Regions from separate parts of the Pectobacterium artocarpous genome, predicted to be linked through region 1. Evidence: predicted binding sites of a transcription regulator. Region 1 holds the regulator's gene; each other region holds the start of a gene.

Region 1 (3,283 bases):
AAAAGGAAAACGCGTGACGACGGTGTTGGTTCCCTCTCAGCTTCAGGAGAAAGAGAACAAGAGCCAGCCTTCTCGTTCTCAACAACCGCAACCACGGGTCACTGAATAAGTTATGGCAACATTAACCGCAGAAAATCTGGCCAAGGCGTACAAAGGCCGTAAGGTCGTCGAAAACGTCAGCCTCACCGTCAATTCTGGTGAAATCGTCGGCCTGCTCGGGCCGAACGGTGCCGGTAAAACGACCACGTTCTACATGGTAGTGGGTATCGTCCCGCGTGACGAAGGACGCATTGTCATTGACGATGACGACATCAGCCTGCTTCCCCTGCACGAACGCGCACTACGCGGCATCGGCTACCTACCGCAGGAAGCCTCTATTTTTCGTCGCTTAAGCGTCTATGACAACCTGATGGCAGTATTACAGATTCGTAAAGATCTGACGACTGAGCAGCAGGAAGATCGTGCCAATGAGTTAATGGAAGAATTCCATATTATTCATTTGCGCGATAGTCTGGGACAATCGCTGTCTGGTGGGGAAAGACGCCGCGTAGAGATTGCACGTGCGCTGGCGGCAAATCCGAAGTTCATCCTGCTGGATGAACCGTTTGCGGGCGTAGACCCGATCTCCGTACTGGATATTAAAAAAATCATTGAGCATCTGCGTGACAGCGGGCTTGGCGTGTTGATTACCGATCATAACGTCCGCGAAACGCTTGATGTCTGTGAACGAGCCTACATCGTGAGTCAGGGCAATCTGATCGCCCACGGTTCACCGGCCGATATTCTGGCCAATGAACAGGTGAAACGTGTCTATCTGGGCGAAGGCTTCCGACTCTGATAGGGTAATATTTTCTCTTTGCAGCACTTATGGGACGTTAGCGCGATTTATGAAGCAAGGTTTGCAACTCAGGCTTAGCCAGCAACTGGCCATGACTCCACAGCTCCAACAGGCTATCCGCCTGTTGCAACTGTCCACGCTTGAATTGCAACAGGAAATTCAACAGGCGCTGGAAAGCAATCCGTTGCTTGAACAAACGGATCAGCACGACGAAATCGAGTCATTTGAAAAGGCAGACAGCGATTCACTGGATACCGGCGAAGCCCTTGAGCAAAGGGATATGCCGGAAGAACTGCCGATCGATGCCACCTGGGATGAGGTTTACTCCGCAGGCACACCGTCGGGCACTGGCACCGACTATCGCGATGAAGAACTGCCGATTTATCAAGGCGAAACTACGCAAACACTTCAGGATTACCTGATGTGGCAGGTTGAACTAACGCCGTTTTCAGACACCGATTCCGCCATCGCGACCTCTATCGTCGATGCCGTGGATAACACCGGCTACCTGACCGTGCCGCTGGAGGACATTCTTGACAGCATCGGTGACGACGACGTAACGCTGGAAGAAGTCGAAGCCGTACTCAAACGCGTGCAGCGCTTTGATCCTGTTGGCGTCGCCGCTCGCGATCTGCGTGATTGTCTGCTGGTGCAGCTTTCCCAGTTCGCCGACAGCACGCCGCGTCTGGATGAAGCCCGCCTGATCGTCAGCGATCATCTCGATCTGTTAGCCAACCATGACTTCCGTAGCCTGATCCGCGTCACGCGTCTGAAAGAAGACGTGCTGAAAGAAGCGCTGGCGCTAATCCAGTCACTCGATCCGCGTCCAGGGCAGTCGATCAACACCGGCGAATCCGAATACGTGATCCCTGACGTGCTCGTACGCAAAGTCCAGGGTATCTGGGCCGTAGAACTCAACACTGACAGCATTCCCCGTCTACAGATTAACCAGCAGTATGCGGCACTGGGCAACAGCGCACGCAACGACAGCGATGGGCAATTTATCCGCAGTAATCTGCAAGAGGCGCGCTGGCTCATCAAGAGTCTCGAAAGCCGCAACGACACACTGCTGAAAGTGACCCGCTGCATCGTCGAGCAGCAGCAGGATTTCTTCGAGCAAGGTGAAGAATTCATGAAACCCATGGTGCTGGCAGATATCGCGCAGGCGGTGGATATGCATGAATCCACCATCTCACGCGTGACGACACAGAAGTTCCTGCACAGTCCGCGCGGCATTTTTGAACTAAAATATTTCTTCTCAAGTCATGTGAATACCGACAGCGGCGGAGAAGCGTCGTCAACGGCAATTCGCGCGCTGGTGAAGAAGCTGATTGCGGCGGAAAATCCCGCCAAGCCACTAAGCGATAGTAAGCTTACCGCACTGCTCTCCGAGCAGGGCATCATCGTGGCGCGCCGTACCGTCGCAAAATACCGAGAGTCTTTATCTATCCCACCATCAAATCAGCGTAAACAACTGATTTGATCTCAACAGAGAAGGAAGACACTATGCAGCTCAACATTACCGGACACCACATCGAAATCACTGAACCGCTGCGTGATTTTGTGAATGGCAAGTTTGCCAAGTTAGAGCAGTATTTTGACCGGATTAATCAGGTCAATGTGGTATTGAGAGTGGAAAAAGTTCAGCAAATTGCCGAAGCCACGATCCACGTTAATGGTGGCGAGCTGCATGCAACCTCAGAAGCGGAAGATATGTACGCCGCGATAGATTTATTGATTGATAAGCTGGCGAGACAGCTCAATAAGCATAAAGATAAACTCAAGCAGCACTAATTTTCTCCCTTGCCGTTTAGCAAGGGAACAAACTCGGCCCATCCATCGGATGGGTCGGGATCACCAGAAGTGAAAGCGTTGTTAAGTGAAAATAAAATGAACCACGATCCCGTATTGCAACTCAGCACCGTATTACGTCCTGAGTGCACCCGAAGTACCGTCCACTGCCAGAGCAAGAAACGGGCGTTGGAAATTATCAGTGAGCTGGCCGCCAGGCAGCTTAACATTCCTTCGCAGATTATCTTTGATGCCATCCTGACCCGGGAGCGGATGGGCAGCACAGGAATCGGCGGCGGCATTGCCATTCCTCACGGCAAGCTGGAAGATGATAATGCGTTGGGTGCCATCGGTGTTTTCATCCAGTTAGAGCAACCGATCGCTTTCGATGCTATTGATAATCAGGCCGTTGATCTGCTTTTTGCCTTGCTGGTTCCGGCGGAACAATGTAAAACCCATTTGCATACCCTGTCGCTTGTCGCCAAGCGGCTGGCGGATAAAACGGTTTGCCGACGCCTGCGTGCGGCGCAAAGCGATGAAGAGCTGTACCAGATTATGACGGAAGCCGGTTAAGCCAGACGATCGTCATGCTCACGATGACGAGCTATTCCCGGTGGGTTCAGAGAATGCTTGCAATCCATACGCGAAGCCGTC
Region 2 (3,283 bases), on a different contig from region 1:
TGATACGGCCAGTTCAAAGCCTTCACGGCGCATGTTTTCGATCAGAACCGACAGGTGCAATTCACCACGGCCGGAAACGCGGAACGCATCAGCGTCTTCGGTTTCGTCAACGCGCAGGGCAACGTTGTGTACCAGCTCTTTGTTCAGACGCTCGAGAATCTGGCGCGAGGTCACATACTTACCTTCTTTACCGCAGAATGGTGAAGTATTGACGTTAAAGAACATGGTAACGGTAGGTTCATCGACGCTCAGTGCTGGCAGCGCTTCGACATTTTGCGGATCGCAGATGGTGTCGGAAATGTTCAGCTCGCCCAGACCGGTAATTGCGATGATATCGCCCGCTTCCGCTTCAGTCGCGTCGATACGCTCCAGACCCAGGTGGGTCAGCACTTTACCGACTTTAGCGTTACGGGTTTTGCCTTCGCTATCAACAATCGTTACTTGTTGGTTAGGCTTAACTTTACCGCGTTTGATACGACCGATACCGATAACGCCAACATAGTTGTTGTAGTCCAACTGAGAAATTTGCATCTGGAACGGCGCATTCATCTCAACCTGAGGCGGGGAAACGTGATCGACAATCGCCTGATACAGCGGGGTCATATCTTCCGCCATGTCAGTATGGTCGAGACCCGCAATACCATTCAGCGCAGAAGCATAAATGATCGGGAAATCCAGTTGCTCGTCAGTCGCATCTAGGTTCACGAACAGGTCAAATACCTGATCGACAACCCAGTCAGGACGCGCGCCTGGACGGTCAACTTTGTTGATAACCACAATCGGTTTCAGACCGTTGGCAAATGCTTTTTTGGTCACAAAACGCGTTTGCGGCATCGGGCCATCCATCGCATCAACAACCAGCAGTACCGAGTCAACCATCGACATGACACGCTCAACCTCGCCGCCGAAGTCGGCGTGTCCTGGGGTATCTACGATGTTAATGCGGTAGTCTTTCCAATTAATGGCGGTATTTTTTGCGAGGATGGTAATTCCACGCTCTTTCTCCAAATCGTTGGAGTCCATTACACGCTCGGTTGCTTCGACACGTTCACCGAACGTTCCGGATTGTTGCAACAACTTGTCAACCAGGGTGGTTTTTCCATGGTCAACGTGCGCAATAATGGCGATGTTACGCAAATTTTCGATCACAGCTTTGCCTCAGGCATTTAGAAATAGCGCACTATTGTACACGTATTAATCGAGGGACTAAACAAGATCACAAGCATCTATGATAAACAACCTAGAGCTGCCTGCTTTGTGATCCCTTTCACGGTGCAAAAGCGCTACAAGCGAACATTAACGCTCTAAATTGGTGCGTTAATTCACATATTGAGCACCATTTTGGTGCTTTAAACTATAATGGTGCAGTGGATTTCCGTGAGAAAGCCCCAAGTAGCAACACATTGCACACATTTAAAAAGTTGGCACACTTTTAGCTTTAGTCTACTCACAGCAACAACATCAATCCACAACGATATTCGTTCCACGACGATAAATGACCAATCGGGAGAACCAAGTATGTCCGCAGAACATGTTTTGACGATGCTGAATGAGCATGAAGTGAAGTTTGTTGATTTACGCTTCACGGATACTAAAGGTAAAGAGCAGCACGTCACCATTCCGGCTCATCAAGTCAACGCCGACTTCTTCGAAGAAGGTAAAATGTTTGATGGTTCCTCGATTGGCGGCTGGAAAGGTATTAACGAGTCAGACATGGTTCTGATGCCCGATGCCAGCACAGCGATGATCGATCCGTTCTTCGAAGATTCCACGCTGATCATTCGTTGTGACATCCTCGAGCCAGGCACCATGCAGGGCTACGATCGTGACCCGCGTTCTATCGCGAAACGTGCGGAAGATTTCCTGCGTTCTTCCGGCATTGCCGATACCGTCCTGTTCGGGCCAGAGCCAGAATTCTTCCTGTTCGATGACATCCGTTTCGGCAGCAGCACGTCCGGTTCCCACGTGGCTATCGACGACATCGAAGCTTACTGGAACTCTAGTAAAGAATACGAAGGTGGTAACAAAGGTCACCGTCCAGGTCTGAAAGGTGGCTACTTCCCGGTTCCACCTGTCGATTCATCACAGGACATCCGTTCTGCTATGTGTCTGACCATGGAACAAATGGGTCTGGTTGTTGAAGCTCACCACCACGAAGTGGCAACCGCTGGTCAGAACGAAGTGGCTACCCGCTTCAACACCATGACCAAAAAAGCGGACGAAATTCAGATCTACAAATATGTCGTGCATAACGTGGCTCACGCCTACGGTAAAACTGCGACCTTCATGCCAAAACCCATGTTCGGTGACAACGGTTCTGGTATGCACTGCCACATGTCTCTGTCTAAAGACGGTACTAACCTGTTCTCTGGCGACAAATACGGTGGCCTGTCTGAAACCGCACTGTTCTACATTGGCGGTGTTATCAAGCACGCTAAAGCCATCAACGCCCTGTCGAATCCAACCACCAACTCCTACAAGCGTCTTGTCCCTGGTTACGAAGCTCCTGTTATGCTGGCTTACTCCGCACGTAACCGTTCTGCTTCAATCCGTATCCCGGTTGTTGCCAGCCCGAAAGCACGTCGTATCGAAGCACGCTTTCCGGATCCAGCAGCTAACCCATACCTGTGCTTCGCTGCACTGCTGATGGCTGGCCTCGATGGCATCATCAACAAAATCCACCCTGGCGATGCGATGGACAAAAACCTGTACGATCTGCCTCCAGAAGAAGAAGCAGAGATTCCAAAAGTTGCAGGTTCTCTAGATGAGGCCCTGGCTGCACTGAACGAAGACCGTGAGTTCCTGACCCGTGGTGGCGTGTTCACCGACGACGCTATCGATGCTTACATCGAACTGCGTAAATCTGAGATGGATCGCGTTCGTATGACGCCGCACCCAGTTGAGTTCGAACTGTACTATAGCGTTTAATAACGACAGCGTTTAATAACGATAGCGTCTACTATCTATTTCGGCGTGGTTGGGTGTGCTGATATCCGACCATGACCGATAAACAACAGAATACTAAGAAGTTTTTTTGTTGCCGTGGAAACGCTTCAGCCCATCTTCGGATGGGCTTTTTTCACCACCGGCATTGGCCGTTCGACGTAACATCCATCATTCACACTACAATGCACCACGATGGTGCGGGAGTCTGCGTTATGGCAACAGGCACGCTGCCCGATGCTGGGCAGATCCTCAATTCTCTGATAAACAGCATTTTATTGCTGGATAACGATCTGGCGATTCACTATTCCAATCCGGCTGCACAGCAATTACTGGCACA
Region 3 (3,283 bases), on a different contig from region 1:
TGAACACCGAACACATCACATGGATCATCCACACGCAACCATCTTTTCAGTACGGTTACACCCCACAGACCTGCGACACCACCAGCCAGACCGATGATCAATGCGCCACCGACGCCAACCGTACCTGCCGCTGGTGTGATTGCCACCAGACCCGCGATACAACCAGAACATGCGCCCAGCAGAGAAGGTTTACCGCGCACCATCCACTCACCGCCAACCCATGCCAGAATCGCAGCGGCAGTAGCGACAACGGTGTTCAGGAAAGCCAGTGCGGCGATACCGTTCGCAGCACCCGCAGAACCCGCGTTAAAACCAAACCAGCCGATGTACAGGATCGCCGTACCGATAAACACCATCGGAAGGTTATGCGGTTTGAAGGCTTCTTTGCCAAAACCAGCACGCTTGCCCAGTAGGTAAGCACCAACCAACCCAGCGACCGCGGCGTTAATGTGAACCACCGTACCACCCGCAAAGTCCAGCGCGCCATCCGCAGCCAGATAACCGCCGCCCCATACCATGTGCGTCATCGGCAGATAGGAGAACGTCAGCCACAGCGCAACGAAAATCAGCACAGCAGAGAAACGGATACGCTCAGCAATCGCCCCGACAATCAGCGCGACGGTGATACAGGCAAAGGAAGCTTGATACGCCACGTGCACGAACTGATAGAAGGTGCCACTAATGGATTCAATTCCGATGCCTTTCAGCATAAACGTGCTGAAACCACCGAAGAAGGCGTTACCTTCGCTGAAGGCCAGGCTATATCCATAAACCACCCACAGGATACAAACCATCGCGAACGTTACGCTCACCTGTGTCATCATGGACAGAACGTTCTTGGAACGAATCAGGCCGCCATAAAACAGTGCGATGCCCGGTATAGTCATAAAGAGTACCAGCGCGGTACAAATCATAATAAAAGCGTTATCCGCTTTATCAATCGTCGGTGTCGCAGCCATTGCCCAGGACGGGAGTAATGCCGCCACACCGAGACCTAATGAAGAGAGTCGTTTTTTCATTTTCATCCATCCCTATTTACGTATCTACGCTAGGTGTTGTTAAAGTGCGGCTTCGTCAGTTTCACCCGTACGAATACGGATAACCCTTTGCAACTCGGCGACAAAAATTTTGCCATCACCAATTTTTCCGGTGTACGCAGCTTTGCTGATAACATCGATCACTTCGTCCAGTTGGTCGTCTGCAATTGCGATATCAATTTTTACCTTGGGTAAAAAGTTAACGCTGTATTCTGCGCCGCGGTATAGCTCCGCGTGCCCTTTCTGACGACCAAACCCTTTCACCTCAGTGACGGTGAGCCCTTGGATGCCGACAGAAGATAACGCTTCACGTACATCCTCCAGCTTGAATGGTTTTATCACCACAGTAACCAGTTTCATTTATCTTCCCCCTAGCCATTATGTTCAGGCTTTCGCCCGTCACTTGTTCGATTACGCGCTCTATGAAGTAGGTCTACGTCATGACTAAAGCAAAGGATGTGCCATAAATGATTTATCTGGCATAAATCAGGAAAGAGAACGCGTTTAAAGATGAGAAAGGACAAAAAGCAAACACAACGGGAAAGAAATGCAGGAGGGGTTGGGCAAGTTACGCACTATTTTGGTGCACTAAGTGTATTTTCAGTGCGGGGAAAGTAAAAACACGAATCACGATGCTTAATGATGGTGCGAAGCCACAAGCAGACTGTCAGTCTGCACCATTCAAGGCGGTGCAGACCATAGCATGACCGATAATCGAGTCAGACAGTACAAGGCTCGGTACTGGTAGCAGCAAGATCCTCTCCGGCCAACTGCAATTGATACATCTGATAATAGCGCCCTTGCTGTTGTAGCAGTTGCTCATGCGTTCCCCGCTCAACGGTTTGCCCATGATGGAGCACCATAATCGTGTCGGCCTCAACGATGGTAGAAAGCCGATGTGCAATAATAATTAAGGTTGTCTGTTCCCTGATGATACGCAACGCCTTTTGCACCGCTTGCTCCGTACCCGAGTCAATATTCGCGGTTGCCTCATCGAGAATCAGAATTTTCGGCGTTTGCACCAATACCCGCGCAATCGCCAATAGCTGTTTTTGTCCGGTAGACAGATTATTCCCCTGCTCGCCAATGCGCGTATACAATCCCTCAGGAAAAGCGCTAACCAGGTCAGCAAGCTGTACCACCTCCAATACACGCCAGACGGCCTCTTCGCTGATGTCCCGGCCCAGCGTCACATTCACAAACATAGACTCCGCCAGCACAACCGGGTCCTGCTGCACCATTGCCACATTTTGGCGCAGTACCGCATGAGAGAGCGTAGAGAGCGGCCGACCATCAAGCCGAATTTCGCCTTCATCCGGCGTGTAATACCCCATCAGCAAACTGGCCAGGGTGCTTTTGCCGCTGCCAGTATGCCCAACCAGCGCGACGAACCCGCGCTCTGGTATCGTCAGTGAAATATGCTGTAGTACGCGCTTTTCAGTGCCATACGAAAAAGAAACATCGTCAACATCGACACGTCCGGTAGCCAGCGGACGCTCATCATCGCCGTAGCCCTGTTTTGTACCATCCATTAGTTCAAAAATACGCTCACCGGCAACGACCGCCTGCTGCAACATAGACTGCTGGGTTGTCAGTTCAATCAGCGGTTCATTCAGACGGTCCAAGTAGTTTATAAACGCATACAAGACCCCGACGCCAACCGACCCCATCGAGCTGAAACCAAATTGGATCAACAAACCACACAGTACCATCGCGGCAAATAAGCTCAGCAGCGGCCGCAGTAGGAAACCTTCCAGACGCAACGCTTTCATGCGCGCGTCATAATGCTCAAGGCTAGCGACCCTCAGTTTCTTGCCAAAGCGAGCCTGCTGGCGAAACTGCTGAATGACGCCCATGCCATTAATCACTTCGTTGAAACCATCATTAATATCGGCCAGATAGCTTCGTACCTTGCGAACAATCGGCGTACTGAAACGATGGTACAGCACCATGACTACCGCAACCGCAGGAAAAATCATCAGCGCAATCAGCGCCATTTGCCAGCTCAGACTAAACATCGCCACCAGCATCGCGCCGACCAACGCCGCACTGCGTAATACCGTTGACACCACCATGACGTAAAGATCTTTAACCACCTCTGTGTCATTGGTGACGCGTGAAATCAGTTGCCCAATGGGTTGCGTATCGAATGTGCTCAGCGGCTGGCGCAAAGCCGCATCCATCACATCAATGCGCAACTGCTGGACGACACCGACCGCAACGCGGTTAAACAACAGCGTCTGAAA

Evidence for each region. Region 1 encodes sigma-54, which starts transcription at its own class of promoters, with help from an activator protein. Its sites were predicted from a motif close to GTTGGCACANNTTTCGCTNT; they were not measured.
Region 2: the regulator sigma-54 is predicted to act here: its motif matches at 1,421-1,440, upstream of glnA (glutamate--ammonia ligase).
Region 3: the regulator sigma-54 is predicted to act here: its motif matches at 1,484-1,503, upstream of glnK (P-II family nitrogen regulator).

The regions. Positions count from the first base shown of each region.
Region 1 is NZ_JBJXVK010000015.1:66,558-69,840, forward strand. Features, by position in the region: gene lptA (lipopolysaccharide ABC transporter substrate-binding protein LptA) at 1-109, shown strand, start outside; gene lptB (LPS export ABC transporter ATP-binding protein) at 113-838, shown strand; gene rpoN (RNA polymerase factor sigma-54) at 888-2,321, shown strand; gene hpf (ribosome hibernation promoting factor) at 2,345-2,632, shown strand; gene ptsN (PTS IIA-like nitrogen regulatory protein PtsN) at 2,729-3,202, shown strand.
Region 2 is NZ_JBJXVK010000010.1:116,468-119,750, forward strand. Features, by position in the region: gene typA (ribosome-dependent GTPase TypA) at 1-1,149, opposite strand, end outside; gene glnA (glutamate--ammonia ligase) at 1,519-2,928, shown strand; gene glnL (nitrogen regulation protein NR(II)) at 3,159-3,283, shown strand, end outside.
Region 3 is NZ_JBJXVK010000005.1:156,078-159,360, reverse strand. Features, by position in the region: gene amtB (ammonium transporter AmtB) at 1-1,019, opposite strand, end outside; gene glnK (P-II family nitrogen regulator) at 1,059-1,397, opposite strand; gene ACKQAD_RS04900 (SmdB family multidrug efflux ABC transporter permease/ATP-binding protein) at 1,757-3,283, opposite strand, start outside.